One region of the Paenibacillus sp. J22P277 genome, then DNA from elsewhere that is predicted to be linked to it. Evidence: a T-box and tRNA genes for the amino acid it is inferred to sense, from the RefSeq annotation. Region 1 holds a T-box; the other holds one or more tRNA genes.
What was found. A T-box is a leader RNA that pairs with one kind of tRNA and senses whether it is charged. The one in region 1 lies ahead of AC50YL_RS21070 (valine--tRNA ligase), so its partner is inferred to be a tRNA-Val.
Positions count from the first base shown of each region.

Region 2: it encodes a tRNA-Val, which carries the amino acid that the T-box ahead of AC50YL_RS21070 (valine--tRNA ligase) is inferred to sense. The anticodon was not compared.

Region 1 covers NZ_JBXENS010000006.1:28,115-36,252, reverse strand. The annotation lists gene cobA (uroporphyrinogen-III C-methyltransferase) at 1-663, shown strand, start outside; gene hemB (porphobilinogen synthase) at 678-1,673, shown strand; gene hemL (glutamate-1-semialdehyde 2,1-aminomutase) at 1,737-3,038, shown strand; gene AC50YL_RS21080 (RluA family pseudouridine synthase) at 3,077-4,063, shown strand; gene AC50YL_RS21075 (LysM peptidoglycan-binding domain-containing protein) at 4,254-5,705, shown strand; T-box leader at 5,850-6,090, shown strand; gene AC50YL_RS21070 (valine--tRNA ligase) at 6,204-8,138, shown strand, end outside.
Region 2 covers NZ_JBXENS010000001.1:524,143-532,280, forward strand. The annotation lists gene AC50YL_RS02755 (MFS transporter) at 1-573, opposite strand, end outside; gene AC50YL_RS02760 (aminotransferase class I/II-fold pyridoxal phosphate-dependent enzyme) at 717-2,183, shown strand; gene AC50YL_RS02765 (DUF1885 family protein) at 2,302-2,721, shown strand; gene AC50YL_RS02770 (DUF1292 domain-containing protein) at 2,790-3,092, opposite strand; gene AC50YL_RS02775 (stalk domain-containing protein) at 3,204-3,773, opposite strand; gene AC50YL_RS02780 (hypothetical protein) at 3,931-4,146, opposite strand; gene AC50YL_RS02785 (MBL fold metallo-hydrolase) at 4,308-5,036, shown strand; gene AC50YL_RS02790 (DUF3892 domain-containing protein) at 5,123-5,389, opposite strand; gene AC50YL_RS02795 (hypothetical protein) at 5,505-5,762, opposite strand; gene AC50YL_RS02800 (hypothetical protein) at 5,844-6,008, opposite strand; tRNA gene AC50YL_RS02805 (tRNA-Val) at 6,154-6,229, shown strand; gene AC50YL_RS02810 (C40 family peptidase) at 6,349-7,272, opposite strand; tRNA gene AC50YL_RS02815 (tRNA-Val) at 7,472-7,547, shown strand; gene AC50YL_RS02820 (GH25 family lysozyme) at 7,636-8,138, opposite strand, start outside.

The sequences.
Region 1 (8,138 bases):
ATCGCGCAGGCGGATGCCGCGCTTGCGGATACGGACGGCTATGATTGGATCATGTTCACGAGCGTGAACGGCGTGGATTATTTCTTCGACCGGCTCAAGAAGCTGCGCGTCGACATCCGCCAATTCCATCGCGCCAGCATCGCCGCCGTTGGCCCGAGGACGGCAGAGGCGCTGGAGCAGCGCGGCGTCCTCGTGGATGCGCTCCCCGTGAAGTTTCAGGCGGATGATCTGTTGGTTAGTTTGTCCGACCGCCTGGAGCCGGGCCAGCGCGTGCTGCTGCCGCGAGGGGATCTGGCCCGGGACGTGCTTCCGCGCGAGCTGAAGGCGAGAGGCTTGCTTCCCGTCGAGATCGACGTTTATGAAACGGTCATTGCCCAGGATCAGGACGAAGCGGTGCTGGAGCAGCTGCGGGAGGGCAGCATGCACGTCATCACGTTCGCCAGCTCCTCCACGGTGACGAACCTGTTGGAAGTGCTTCGGCGCATGGGCGTCGAGCAACCGCTCGACCTGCTGCGCAACGTCGACATCGCCTGCATCGGCCCGGTAACGGCCCAAACGGCGGCCGAAGCCGGCTTGACCGTAACGATACAACCCGAACATGCGACGATCGACGGACTCATCGCGGCAATCGCGGAGTCCCGGATCGCGCAGGTTACTGAATAGGAGGCGTTTGAATCATGGCATTTCCACTTACGAGGCACCGCAGGCTGCGCAGAACCGCGGCCATGCGCAGCATGGTCCGCGAAACGCACCTGAGCGTGGACGATTTTATTTATCCGCTGTTCGTCACGCACGGCACGAACGTGAAAGAAGAAATTTCTTCGATGCCGGGCGTCTACCATCTGTCGCTTGATTTATTGCGCGCTGAAATCGAGGCGGTCGTCGCTTCCGGCGTGAAGGCCGTGCTCCTGTTCGGCGTGCCCGATTCCAAGGATGCGGTCGGCACGTCGGCGTTCGAAGAGAACGGCATCGTGCAGCAGGCTACGCGGGCGGTCAAGGAATGGGCGCCCGATCTGCTGGTTATCGCGGATACATGCCTATGCGCTTATACGGATCACGGACACTGCGGCATGATCCATCACGATCACCGTACCGGCCATGCCGAGATCGATAACGATGCCTCGCTCGAAGTGCTGGTGAAAACGGCCGTGTCGCAAGCGCAGGCCGGCGCCGATATTATCGCCCCTTCCAACATGATGGACGGCTTCGTCGGCGCGATCCGCGAAGGACTTGACGCTGCGGGCTTCGAGATGGTGCCGATCATGTCTTATTCGGTCAAATACGCCTCGGCTTTCTACGGCCCGTTCCGCGAAGCCGCGCATTCCTCGCCGCAGTTCGGCGACCGCAAGACGTATCAGATGGATCCGGCGAACGCGCGCGAAGCGCTGCGCGAAGCGGAAGCCGACGTCGTCGAAGGCGCGGACATGCTGATGGTGAAGCCGGCTCTTGCCTACATGGACATCATTCGCATGTTGAAAGAGCAATACGATCTTCCGTTGGTCGCCTATAACGTGAGCGCGGAGTATTCCATGGTGAAAGCCGCGGCGGCGAACGGCTGGATCGACGAGCGCGCGATCGTGCTGGAGACGTTGACGGGCATGAAGCGAGCGGGCGCGGATTTGATCATCACGTATCACGCGCTGGATGCCGCACGCTGGCTGAAAGGCGAATAATCCGTTCGTCAGCGGAGATACCGCTCGGGCAGGCCATAATTTCAAGACAGGCAGGTGTCAACCATGATAGAAAAAAATCGCAAACGGTCGGACGAACGCTCCAAGGCTGCTTTCGCGAAAGCGAAAACGGTCATTCCGGGCGGCGTCAATTCGCCGGTACGCGCGTTTAAATCCGTCGGACTCACCCCTGTGTACATGGAGCGCGGCGAGGGCTACCGCGTCTACGATATCGACGGCAACAGCTATATCGACTACGTCGCTTCCTGGGGACCGCTGATTATGGGCCATGCGCACCCGCAAGTCATCGAAGCGGTGAAAAAAACCGCCGAGAAAGGGACGAGCTTCGGCGCGCCGACGGAATTGGAGACGCTGATGGCGGAGCTGGTCTGCGAGCGCGTGCCTTCCGTTGAAGTGGTGCGCATGGTGAATTCCGGCACGGAAGCGACCATGAGCGCGCTGCGCCTTGCGCGGGGCTATACGAAGCGGAGCAAGATTTTGAAATTCGAAGGCTCCTATCACGGCCATGCCGACAGCCTGCTGATCAAAGCCGGCTCCGGCGTCGCTACGCTGGGGTTGCCGGACAGCCCGGGCGTTCCGGAGAGCGTGGCCTCGCATACGATCACCGTTCCGTACAACGATCTGGATGCCGTCAAATTCGCGTTCGAACGCTTCGGCGAGGAGATCGCCTGCATCATCGTGGAGCCGGTTGCCGGGAACATGGGCGTCGTTCCGCCGCTGCCCGGGTTTCTTCAAGGGTTGCGGGAGGTCACGACGCAGTACGGCAGCCTGCTGATCTTCGACGAGGTCATGACGGGATTCCGCGTCCATTATCACTGCGCGCAAGGGCTGTACGGCATCACGCCGGATCTCACTTGCCTCGGGAAAGTCATCGGCGGCGGCTTGCCGGTCGGCGCTTACGGCGGCAAGCGCGAGATCATGGAAATGATGGCGCCGAGCGGTCCGATCTATCAAGCGGGCACGCTGTCCGGCAATCCGCTCGCCATGGCGGCGGGCTACACGACGCTAAGCCTCTTGACGCCCGACACGTACGAGCAAATGGAGCGCATGTCCGTTCGCCTGCAGCTCGGATTCGAAGCGAACGCGGCAAAGCACGGCATCGCGAGCACGATCAACCGCGTCGGCTCCATGGTCTGCCCGTTCTTCGCGGAGACGCATGTGATCAATTACGATACGGCCAAAACCGCCGACCTGGAGCGGTTCAAAGCGTATTTCGGTTCCATGCTCGATCTGGGCATCAGCATCGCGCCGTCGCAGTTCGAAGGCATGTTCGTATCGGGCATTCACGACGAAGCGGCCATCGACCTCACGATCGAAGCGCATGACGAAGCCCTTCGCCGACTGTAATACGGCAGGATTATAGCGATAGAGGAGTGGAAATGATCATGGATCATCTTGCGCTGCCCTACGAGCGGCACGAAGAATGGTTGACGCTGTCTTCGGCGCTGCTGCTCGATTTCGCCCGAACCGCAGGCAAATTTTCTTCTCCGATCGAGGCCGGGAGCCATCCGCATCAACTGCGGATATGGCTGCTGGCCCTCGGTTTATTTCCGGAGAAATGGTTGAACCGGCTGTTCTCGGTCGGCGGCATCCGGATGGAGGGCGATCTCGTCCTGCTGCGGACGTTCCTGCCCGGCGATCCAGGCAAGGACGCGGCATACCGCATGGGGCTGGAGGCGCTGCCTGGCGCGCAGCCCTGGGAAGAGGTCTCTGCCGAGGCCCTGTTCGGCGATGATTGGTGTCTCGTGATGAATAAACCCGCCGGAATGCCGGTGCATCCTTCGGCTCCGGGGCAGCGGGGCACATTGGACGAAGCCGCTGTCCGCGACAGCCTGCGGCGCGGCGAGAGGCAGCCCGCCAAGCATATTCACCGGTTGGACGACGATACCGCCGGTCCGGTCCTGTACGCCCGCAACGAGCTGGCGCAGCTGCGGCTGGACGAGGCGATGCGGGAGAAAGCCATCGGCCGGCAGTATGCCGCGATCGTCCATGGCGTGCCGAATCGGAGGAGCGGTACCGTGAACGCGCCGATCGGCAAGGACCGCCATCATCGTTCCAGAAGAAGGGTAACCGCCGAGGGAGACGCCGCGATCACGCATTACGAGGTTCTCGAATGCTATAAGGAGGCAGCGCTGGTCCGCTTATGGCTGGAGACGGGAAGAACGCATCAGATTCGCGTCCATATGAGCCATCTCGGCCATCCGCTCGTCGGCGACGCCTTATACGGCGGCAGCGACCGCGTTTTGCGCCATCAGGCGCTGCGCGGCGAACGACTCGCCTTCGCGCATCCCTGGAACGGCCGGGCGATGACGCTGGAGGCCCCGGAACCGCCGTGGTTCGCCGAGGCGCGCCGCCGCCATGCTTCCCTGTGAAAATCGTAGTCATGCCTGCCCACCCCTTGCCATATAGATAAATAGGCAAGATGAAACGATTGACGCCTCTTAGTCGGCGCTGTCCGTTTCATTCCATAGGAATATAAGCAAAGCGGGCGAATGCTCGTGCTTTCTTGTATTCGAAGAAGCTGCAACCAAGCTTTTGAGAGGGGAAAGGAGGACGACTAGCGTGCCAAGCCAGTCAAACGGTTTGCGATTCGATATCTATGAACGGGTGCATTTGCCCGATGAAGTGGCGGCTATCGACGAGCTGGACGAGATCGAGCTGATACCCCGCATCGGCATCGTTCAGCAAGACGAGCAGGTGCTGCTGAAGGGCCATCTGCTTCTGACGGGCGTCTACCGGTCGGAGGAACAGCCGCTGTCGGAGCAATCGCTGGAGCATTGGATACCGGTCGAAATTACGCTGCCGCTGAACCGCATTCATCGCCTGGACGACATTTCCGTGGAGATCGACAATTTCGACGTGGACGTCTTGTCTACGCGGACGCTCAATATCACGGGCGTGCTGTCGTTATTCGGCATCGAGATCGAGCAGGCCAACCCGCAGGGGGAATGGACGAGGGAAGAGCCGTATACGGTCGTGCACAGCAGGGAAGACGAAGATCCGCAGCAAGCGGCCCCGCCGTTTTTCGCGCCGCAGGAACCTCCTTCGTCCTTTGCGCCGCAAGAAGCGCCTCCGTTCTTTGCGCAGCAGCCGCAGTTCTGGCAGCCGGACCTGCAGCGCGAAGCGGCGGAGCAGGAAGAGCAGCGCTATGCGGCCTTTCAGACGGAAGCGGAGGAAGCGCGCGAAGCGTTAGCCCGCGCGGCCAGGGCGAGGGAGCAGGAGCTGCTCGTCTCCGCCCAGCAGGAAGCGGCGCGTCAGGAAGCCGAACGACAGGAAGCTGCCCGGCAGGAAGCCGCGTTCGCGGAATCGGCCCGTCTGGAGGCGGAGCGCCAAGAGGCTGCCCGGCAGGAAGCCGCGTTCGCGCAGGCGGTCCGTCAGGAAGCGGAACCGGCGGATGCGTTTCAGGAAATCGAGCGCCAGACGTCGTTCCAGCCGCATGAGCCCGTGCAGCAAGAGGCGCAGGCGGCCCAGGTGTGGGAGCAAACACCTATTGCCGAGGAAACGCAGCCGGAACCGGCTTCCTTCGACCAGCCGGAGTTCGAACCGCAAATTCGTCAGCAGCCGGCTCAGCCCGCGGCGATCGCGCCGGATTTGTTCGGCGAGGTGTCCGTTCCGGAGTCGGATGCGGAACCTAAGCCGCTGCGCGTCGCGCTTTCCGGCAAGCCCGCGGAAGAAGAAGCGGCGCTGCAAGGCGCGGGCAACGTCACCTTCAGGTCTCTGCTGCAGTCCAGCCGGCGCGAGCAGGAAGCCAAGGCGGCGGCCGAGCAGCATGCGGAACGCGAAGCGGAACAGATCCGCAAAACGACCGGCGACGACATCGAATGGAAAAATCTTTTCTACGGCCGTCCGAGCGACGAAAACGCGTTTCGCAAGGTGCGGCTCTGCATCGTGCAGCGCGAGGAGACGCTCGACGTCATCGCCGGCCGGTACCAGCTGCAGGCGCGCGAGATCGCGCTGTACAACCGGCTCAGCGATCAGGTCGTAAGCGAAGGCCAAGTACTGTACATTCCGTAATACGGCGGCGCCAAGCCTGCCGGAGGTCCTCCAAGGAGGGCTTCCGGCAGGCTTTTTCGTTGCGACGCGCGGTAGAACGCCTATTGGGATTGACGATTGCAAATAAGAACGTGTATGATAGAAAAAATAGGGCAATAATTTAATTGAATGACGTTGATGGGGAAGAGTGGCAGGAATACCTTCAGAGAGCGGAACCGGTTGCGCTGAGAGGTTCTGCAGGGACTTACTGTGACTGGTCGCCCCGGAGTCGCTGGAATGAAGCGAAGCATTTCGCGTAGTTGCGGCCGGCTGCAGCCGTTATCTGTCAATGAGTTGTCGAACCGGCGCAGATTGCCGCTTCGGAACAAAGGTGGTACCGCGGAAGCCAGAACCTTTCGTCCTTTGCTATAAGGGCGAGAGGTTTATTTTTTTCGTTCATTTTAGATGCGCTTAACGACCGGCGGCGCGCGAATCCGCGCCTGAACCGGAAGAGGACATAATATGGAGGTAGGAATGGACATGTCGCAGAAACAAACGATGACTGAAATGCCGACGACCTATGACCCGAAGGCCGCGGAAACGAAATGGTATCCTTTCTGGATGGAGGGCAAGTTTTTCGAAGCGGGCAAGCGCCCTTCGGCGGAGCCCTATACGATCGTCATCCCGCCGCCGAACGTAACGGGTATGCTGCATATCGGGCATGCGCTCGATTTCACGCTGCAGGATATCCTGATCCGGACCAAGCGGATGCAGGGCTTCGACGCCCTCTGGCTTCCGGGCACGGACCATGCCGGCATCGCGACGCAGACGAAGGTTGAACAGAAGCTGCGCGAAGAAGGAAAGTCCCGCTACGACCTGGGACGGGAGAAGTTCCTGGAGAAAGTATGGGAATGGAAGGACAGCTACGCCGAGACGATCCACGACCAGTGGGCGAAAATGGGCTTCTCGCTCGATTATTCGCGCGAACGCTTCACGCTCGACGAAGGCCTCTCCAAAGCGGTGCGCGAAGTATTCGTTCGTCTTTACGAGAAAGGCTTGATCTATCGCGGCAAGAAGATCATCAACTGGGATCCGGCGGCCCGGACGGCGTTGTCGGATATCGAGGTCGAGCATAAAGAAGTGAACGGCCATCTGTACCATCTGCAGTATCCGCTGAAGAACGGCTCCGGCGTCATCACGGTCGCGACGACCCGTCCGGAAACGATGCTCGGCGATACGGCGGTCGCGGTGCATCCCGAAGACGAGCGTTACAAGCACCTGATCGGGGAAATGATCGTGCTGCCGATCATCGGCCGCGAAATTCCGATCATCGCCGACGAATACGTCGAGAAGGATTTCGGCTCCGGCGCGGTCAAGATTACCCCGGCGCATGACCCGAACGACTTCGAAGTCGGCCTGCGCCACAATCTTCCGCAAATCAACGTCATGGACGAAAGCGGCACGATGAACGCCGAGGCCGGCCCTTACAACGGGATGGACCGCGCGGAATGCCGCAAGCGGATCGTCGCGGACATGCAGGCGAGCGGCGTCTGCGTCAAGATCGAGGACCATGTCCATCAAGTCGGTCACAGCGAGCGCACGGGCGCCGTCGTCGAGCCTTATTTGTCGACGCAGTGGTTCGTGGACATGAAGCCGCTTGCGGAAGCGGCCATCGAAGCGCAGCGCGGCGGCAAAGGCGTTAACTTCGTGCCCGACCGGTTCGACAGAACGTATTTGCAATGGATCGAGAACGTGCGCGACTGGTGCATTTCCCGTCAGCTCTGGTGGGGTCACCGCATTCCGGCTTGGTATTGCGACGCCTGCGGCGCGATGCATGTCGCCCTCGAGGATCAGACGGCCTGCTCGGCCTGCGGCAACGAGTCGCTCCGCCAAGACGAAGACGTGCTCGATACGTGGTTCAGCTCGGGTCTCTGGCCGTTCTCGACGTTAGGCTGGCCGGAACAAACGGAAGATTTGAAACGTTTCTACCCGACGGACGTCCTGGTCACGGGTTACGATATTATTTACTTCTGGGTTGCCCGGATGATCTTCACCGCCTTGGAATTCACCGGCGAGGCGCCGTTCAAGGACGTGCTGATGCATGGACTCGTTCGCGACGAGAACGGCAAGAAGATGTCCAAGTCGCTCGGCAACGGCGTCGATCCCCTCGAGGTGATCGAGAAATACGGCGCGGACGCGATGCGCTACATGATCTCGACGAGCAGCACGCCGGGCCAGGATCTGCGCTTCCGCTGGGAGCGGGTCGAACAGGCGCGCAATTTCGCCAATAAGATCTGGAACGCTTCCAGGTTCGCCCTCATGAACCTGGAAGGCGTCACGGCGGCGGACATCGACATCAACGTGAAGCTCGGCACCGCCGACCGTTGGATCCTGCATCGCCTGAACGCGGCGGTCGCGGATACGACGCGCTTGATCGACAGCTACGATTTCGGCGAGACGGGACGCGTGCTGTAC
Region 2 (8,138 bases), on a different contig from region 1:
AAGGAACAGCGCGACCAGCACGACGAACAGCATCATGCCGATCAGGATGCGGAATCCGGGCGCGTATGTATGGGCGATGAAGAAATTGATGACGATCGGTCCGCATCCGACGCCGGTCAGCCAGGCCATGTAGACGACGCTCATGATCGTGCCGCTGGATTCGTTGCCCGCCACGGTCGTCGCCCCGCTGATCACGCAGGGCCACAGCGGAGAAGTGCCGATGCCGAGCAGCAGGCAAGCGACCACGATCCAGCCGAAACCGCTCGTAAAGCTGATGATCAGCACGGACGCGCTGGTGAATAAGACGCCGAACAGCATCACGTAGCGATAACCGAAACGGTCGATGATCCAGCCCAGCGGCGAGCGGAACGCGTTATCCCCGATATATTGAAGCGCGAGCGCCCAGCCTACCGCGTAAGCGGTCAGGTTCAGCTCCTGTCTCATATAAACAGGAAGAATAGAAACGAGCAGCGCGCCTTTGACGAATTCAACGAAATACATAATGACGAGCAGCTGGACCACGAACGGCGAAGTCAGCACTTTTTTTCCCGCCCAGCTCTTTGCGATCTCCATTTCGGTTCCCCTTTCATGCCTATTTCCGGCTAAGCCTTCGTTCCTCTAGTCTCAACAAAAATGCCGCTTGCAATCCCCCCTGTTTTTGCTATACTCAACTTTGTTTGTAACAATCCAAGATGAAAGGCTGGGATGAAGAAGCAATGGATCATACCCGGACCCCGCTGTTCACCGCCCTGACGGAGCATGCGGCAAAAGACCCCGTTCAATTTCATATCCCCGGACACAAGAAGGGGATGGGCAGCGACCCCGAATTTCGCGCGTTTATCGGCGACAACGCCCTGTCGATCGATCTGATAAATATAGCGCCGCTCGACGATTTGCATCAACCGACCGGCGTCATCGAAGAAGCCCAAATATTGGCGGCCGACGCTTTCGGAGCCGATTATACCTTTTTTTCCGTGCAAGGAACAAGCGGCGCCATCATGACGATGATTCTGAGCGTCTGTTCGCCCGGCGACAAAATCATCGTCCCGCGCAACGTGCACAAATCGATCATGTCCGCCATCATCTTCGCCGGCGCCCGTCCGATCTTCATCTCGCCGGCGCGCGATTCCAATCTGGGGATCGACCACGGCATCACCACCCGCTCCGTGCAGCGGGCGCTTGACCGCCATCACGACGCGAAAGCCGTACTCGTTATTAACCCAACCTACTACGGCATATGCGCGGACCTGAAAGAAATCGTCGATCTCGTGCACAGCTACGATATTCCCGTCCTGGTGGACGAAGCGCACGGCGTGCTGATTCATTTCCATGAGAAGCTCCCGATGTCCGCCATGCAGGCCGGCGCCGATATGGCGGCCACGAGCGTGCACAAGCTGGGCGGCTCCATGACGCAGAGCTCGGTCCTGAACGTTCGCAGCGAACGGGTCAACCAGAAACGCGTCCAAACGATCATCAGCATGCTCACGACGACTTCGACCTCGTACATCCTCCTGGCTTCGCTCGACACGTCCCGCCGGAACTTGGCGATGAACGGCCATGACATCGCGGAGAAGGCCATCGATCTTGCCAAGTATGCGCGCACCGAGATCAACAATATGCCGGGCCTCTACTGCATCGGCGAAGAGATTCTCGGCACGGAAGCGACCTATGACTACGATCCGACCAAGCTGACGATTCACGTACGGCATCTCGGCATCACCGGCTACGAGACCGAGAACTGGCTGCGGGAGCATTACAACATCGAAGTCGAGCTCAGCGATATGTACAATATTCTGGCGCTCGTAACGCCGGGCGACACGGACGATTCCGTCGGCAAACTGCTCGTCGCCCTGCGCGACCTGGCCGCGCAGCATCAAGTGAACGAAGCCCACGAGCTCGTCGTCAAGATTCCGGAGATCCCGCATCTCTCGCTCACGCCGCGCGACGCGTTCTACGCCGCCACGGAGGTTGTGCCCTTCAAGGAATCCGCCGGTCGGATCATCGCGGAGTTCATCTACGTCTACCCGCCGGGCATTCCGATCCTGCTGCCGGGCGAGGTCATCTCCCAGACCAACATCGATTACATCGTCGACCACGTCGAAGTCGGATTACCGGTCAAAGGTCCAGAGGACCGCAGCATTCAATTCGTCAAGGTCATCGTGGAAGAAGAAGCCATCTCCTGATCCCGCCGTCCCCGGTGCTTGCCCGTCTCCAGGCGAGTCCCGGGGACTTTTTCGCTTCATTTCCGGTTATTGTCAATCGATTTTCGGAATGCTATGATGTTGGTGGGGGTGGACGATGATGAGTCAAAGCGCTTACATTAAATTCGTTCAAGGGTCCGCGGTCGAAGCTCTCAGCCTTGCGGAGGTGAAGGACCGGCTTAGCCGTTACAAGGAACAAACGGCGCTGACCGGTCAACAATTGGACTGGAATTACGTCGAGGCTGCCTTCCCGTACACGGTGGAGACGAAGCCGGGCGAAGAAGACCGCTGGTTCTATCTCAAAGGAACGACGCCGCAGTACAATCACATCCTGTTCGGCGTCGGGTCGGAAGCGGCCGGGGATGCCAGCGTATCGCATGTCCAGGTCGTACTCCCGGATTCCGCCACGCACGGCGACAAATCGAAGGCCAACGAACTGTGCAAGTATATGGCCAAACAGCTGAAAGCCGAGCTGAAGATGTTCAATGGCCGGACCATTTACTATAACCCGCGAAAATAGCATGCCGTCGTCCGTAAATCAAAAAAACTCCGCTGCCTTCCGGGCATCGGAGTTTTTGTTTGTGGTTGTTATTGGCCTTCGTTTTCGCGTTTTGCGATTTCTTCGTAGATCGCCGTGACGCGTTCCCATTCGGCATCGTCTTCGATCCCGACGAGGAATGCTTCGCCGTCTTCTTCCTCAATGCGGAAGATAACGCCGTCGGATTCCGGATCGTTGCGATCCAGCAGGACGGAGTATACCTGCTCTTCGGATTCGAACGTAAATACCATCACCATCTCGCGTTCATTGCCTTCCTCGTCCGTGACAAGGAATACGTGCTCTTCGTGGTCATGATCGTGATCGCAGTTCTCGTCATGCACGTGATCGCTCATTGTATACCCTCATTTCCATTCATAGATACTTTTCCTACGTATAGTATCATGGAACATGCTTCGGGTCAAACGAAAACGCCCCTGCCGATCCGGCAGGAACGCGAACGTTTTTTAAGGCGCTTTGGCCGTGATCGTCTTCTGCGAAACCAGGTTCCAATCGTCTGCGGCGGACACTTTCATATAGAAGTTAATCGTATATTTGCCGGCCGTATCGAAGGAATAGGCATAATCGTCGGTACGGTACCAGAAATTATCCTTGTCGACCGTAACGCCCTTGGATTGAATGATCTGCTCGTTGCCGCCGGGCTCGACGATCGTCACTTTAACAGCCGATATATTGGTCAGGAGATTATCGATTTGGGCGAATACTTTGAACGTGATTTTGTTGCCCTTGACGACGTTCCCGAAGATGGTCGTATCCTGGAAAAGAAACATATGCACGTTTGGTTTATAGATCGATACCTTCTTCGTGCCCTCGTCCCAAAACACCAGAGACTGCAGCGTATTCGCGACTTGGCGAACCGATAGGTAGGTTTTGCCGTCCGTGAAAATACCCGCGTCATCCAATTCGCTGCCGTTGACGATGACCCGGACGCGCTGCGACGCCGAATCCGCGAAGAGCATCGTCCCGCCCCACAAGGACATGACCAGCGACGCAATCAGAAGCTTTCTGAACTTCATGGTAGTAGACCTCCGTCCGTTAATCTGGATGTATGGTTATACTCCCCAAGTCGTCCAAAGTTGCGCCAATACAAAAAGTTTTTTCCTCCCGGCAAGCGTGTCGCACGATGTCGAAAACTGCGCTTGCCCGGGAAATACTAAACCGGAACTGGCATAACTACACGTACGTCCGCGTCAATATGCACGGCACGCCTTTGCCGACCGCGCCCGGCTGCTGCATGCTCTCGTGATACCGCATTCCTCTGGCGCACGGCGTCTTGCATACCGCGCACGTATCCGACAGCACTAATTTGAGCATAGCCTGCTTGCGTTCCGAAGCCGACTTTTGCTTTTTGACCGTTTTTCCTTTGCTCGGAGCTTTTCCTGGAGCCATAATATCCGCACCTGCCCTCTATGATCCGTTCATTGCTATCGTATGACGGACCCGGGCAAGCGTGCCTGGCCGATGCGTATGCCGCCGAAATAGTTTTTCTTTCCATTCGCGGCCGAAGATGATAAATTGAAAATTATTGCAAAACGGAGGAGGATGTCCCGATGGATATTCAAATGCTCGGAACGGGCAGCGCTTTTGCCAAAACGTATTTTAATACGAATGCGCTTCTATATGCGGATCAACATACGCTGCTGCTGGATTGCGGCGTTACGGCCTCTCAGTCCTTGTATCGGCTGGGCAAACCGATCGAGGAGATCGATGCCGTCCTGATCAGCCATATTCATGCCGACCATGTCGGAGGCATGGAGGAATTTGCCTTTCAAATGAAGTTCGTCTACGGACGCAAGCCCCTGCTGTTCATTCCGGAGCCGCTTGCGAAACCGTTATGGGAATCCTCGCTCAAGGGCGGCCTGCTGCAGGACGAATGCGCGTCGCTGGACGACTATTTCGACGTGCGGCTCATCCAGCCGAACACGAGAACCGAGCTGCTTCCCGGCCTTGCCGTCGAACCGATTCAAACCGCTCATATTCCGGGCAAGACCAGTTATTCCTATCTCATCAACGATACGTTCTTCTATTCCGCCGATCTCGTCTTCGACCCGGAACTGCTTCGGCGGCTCGTCGAAGACCGCGGCTGCTCGACGATCTTCCACGATTGCCAGTTGAAGCCGCCAGGCGTCGTTCATACGACCCTGGAAGAGCTGCAGTCGCTTCCTCCGTCGATCCAGGAACGCATCTGGCTGATGCATTACGATGACACGAAGCCGCAGTTCGAAGGAAAAACCGGCGTCATGCGCTTCGTCGAACAGCACGAGCGGTATTGTTTCTAGCGATCGGCAGTTCCTTGCTCTCAACAACAAAAAGCCCGCTGAGCGGGCTTTTTCGCATGAATCGCAGTTTGCCGGGTTTGAGCGACCTAATAGGTCGGCAGTTGGTCCAGGTTGTTCGTCGGGTCGCCATCCGCATCGCCGCGGATATACGTCTCGCCGTCTCTGCCTTTGAATGCGTTGACGCCTTCGATCGTACCGTCTTTCACGGCCGACAAGGCCTCTTCGTAGTTCAATTCGCGGCCGGTCGAGGTTTTGAAGGACGTCAAATCTCCGTCGCCGTTCTTGCGCGCTGCCACGAACGTCTCTCTGCCGGCTCCCGCCGCCTCGTCATTCGGGTCATACAAACGTACCATCGGAATTCCTCCTTCATCATTTGGATGCCCATGTAGGATTTCACATCGACCGGGCGCTTATGCATGGCGAGGACACTAAAAAGCCCGGCATGCGGACGGCAGCCGGACCGAGTCTTTAATTCGTATTCATCAGGGGAGGCTTCTCCTGCTCGGCGGCAGGCTGTCCCGGCATTCTCGGTACGAGCTCATGCGTCTCGCCCGGAGGTTCGTAGACGTCGCCGAACACGGACTGATCCTGCGGCTGCGGATAAACCGCCCTTGTCACGCTGTCGAACAACGGCGCCTTCGGGCCGGATACCGTGACGGCCGGATTGGACCGCGCGCATCCCGCGCAAAACAACAAAAGCAAAATCGCGCTCAATCGTGTTTTCATGGCTACCACTCCCGAATATGGAAAAACTATCTGGGAATAGTATACCCGCTGGAACGGAAATCAAACGCGGGGCCGCCCCGCCTACCGCTTCCCTCCCGCTTCCGGAGGCAGTTTACGCTTCCAAACATATTGCTCGTCATAACTCGTGGAATCTTGAATGACCATTTTTGCCACATACACGCATACCGTGCCGACAATGCCAAACAGCCCGATCAGCCATACCGCCAAATAGGCAGCTTCCTCCACTAGACAACCCGCCTCTCCAGAAATCAAAGCTTGAGTACACCATATGCGGCTTTACGAACATTTAGAATCTTTTTTTGTGAATAATGGTTGACTTCGTTTTGCCGGTTTGATATATTATTACTTGTCACTGAAACGAACTACATATGATCTGGTAGCTCAGCTGGGAGAGCACTATCTTGACAGGGTAGGGGTCACAGGTTCGAACCCTGTCCAGATCACCATTATTTAATTGACGAAATCCTTAAGTAATTAAGGGTTTTTTATTTTTTACCTCACGAAAGAGGCCCGTGCGACGTCGCACGGGCCTTCGTTTTGCTTCTATGGACGAGATACGACTCGCTCACAGCACCCTTCGCGCCCACATGAAGCGTTTATCCCAATCCCCTTCCAATGCGGTTATCGTGACCCCTGGATTGCCGTAGGTCTGAATGATCTTATTGCCGCCCAGATACAGCCCTACATTGCCGACGGCATCGTTGCTTCCGAATCTGCCGGGGGTATAGAAGAAGACGAGGTCGCCCGGCATGAGCTTATTGCGGGACACGTAGGACCCGACCGTCGATTGGGACTTTGCCGTCCGCGGAAGCGCAACGCCGACATGGCCGAATACATACTGCATGAACGAGGAGCAGTCGAATGCATGGCTTTGCGCGTACGGCTCGGCATTGAATGCGTACGGCGTGCTCAGCAGCGTCTTCGCGAATGCGATCGCCTCCTTCGCCTTTCCGTTATCGGAATCGACCGATTCGGCTCGCAAGGTATTGCCGCGGATATCCATCGTCGTGTTCTTCGTCGGTTCTCCGCTCGGTCTAGGCGATACGACGATCGTGTTGCTGGTCTTGTCCCATCTCACCGGCGTCTGCAGCAACTGCGAGAGCGAGCCGACTTCCAGGTAGAGCGTATGCCCGACCATGCGAGGCGCTTCGCGAAGTTGCACGACATCGTCGCCGATTTTGGCGCTTGCGGAATTCATGGACAACGTGTACAACGGGTCGCCGAAGCCCATTGCAGCCGTACGGCTCTTCGGATTGACCGCATACCGGTAGTTTAACAGCGCCGCCGCCCGATCTGCGGGAATCCATAGTCGGCCGTTTTGCTTCAGGCCGTTCGCTTCGAATACCCTCGCATCGCCTTGCGTGCGGAGATGGACGACATTGCCGGCGTTCGCGGCTTTCGATTCGGCCCCATCGTCTTTGCCCGCACATGCAGTCACGCACGAGGACAATAAAAGTGCGGCAGTCAAGATCAGCATGTATCGTTTCATAGGGTACGGATCCTCCCGTTCGTGCACGCGTATGTATGGATCGTTCTTCCATACGGAACTATAGTATGACCGGGCAACGCTGCGAGTATGCAAACTGCGCCGGATGGGCATGAAGCCGCGAAAAAAAATCTTGCCAACCCCCTTGCATTTTTCTCATCCCGCCGCTATAATAAATTTCACTGAGAAAAAATTTGGTTATGATCTGGTAGCTCAGCTGGGAGAGCACTATCTTGACAGGGTAGGGGTCACAGGTTCGAACCCTGTCCAGATCACCATCCACCATTCATTAAAGCCCTTGAGCAATCAAGGGTTTTTTTTATATTCGTTACAAACCCCCGCTGAACGCGTTCAGCGGGGGCTTGTTTATTTGTACAGGTATACTTTCTTCGTGCCGTGATCCCACGACGCTTTCCCGCCGAGCAGCTCCGCGGCAGCCCTGACGCCGATATACGTTTTCCCGTCGATCAGCTTGAACTTATCGACCCGTTTGCCGTCGGCGTAAGGGGAGGCTTCCGACGCCCTCCACTCGACCGGAACGCCCAGCGCTTCGCCAAGCTGGCGCAGCGGGAGATACGCATGCCCGTCGATGATCCGGCCGTATGCGGCGAGCTGATCGTTGACGACGATCTTGATCCGGTCGTCCGCGGTCGGTTTCGGCACCGGGACGCCGCCCTCGCCGGAATGTTCATCGAAGAATGCCTTCTCCATCGCGTTGACGTCGGTACTGCCTTTAATGCCGTCAATCGTTCCTTTGGACGTATATTGAAACACCGACCATTGCGGCCAGATGCCGTTATCCATCGGCTTATCGGTGCCGTAGTGGGCAACCCAGAGCGGCCATTTGGCGAGGCTTTTGCCCAGGTATG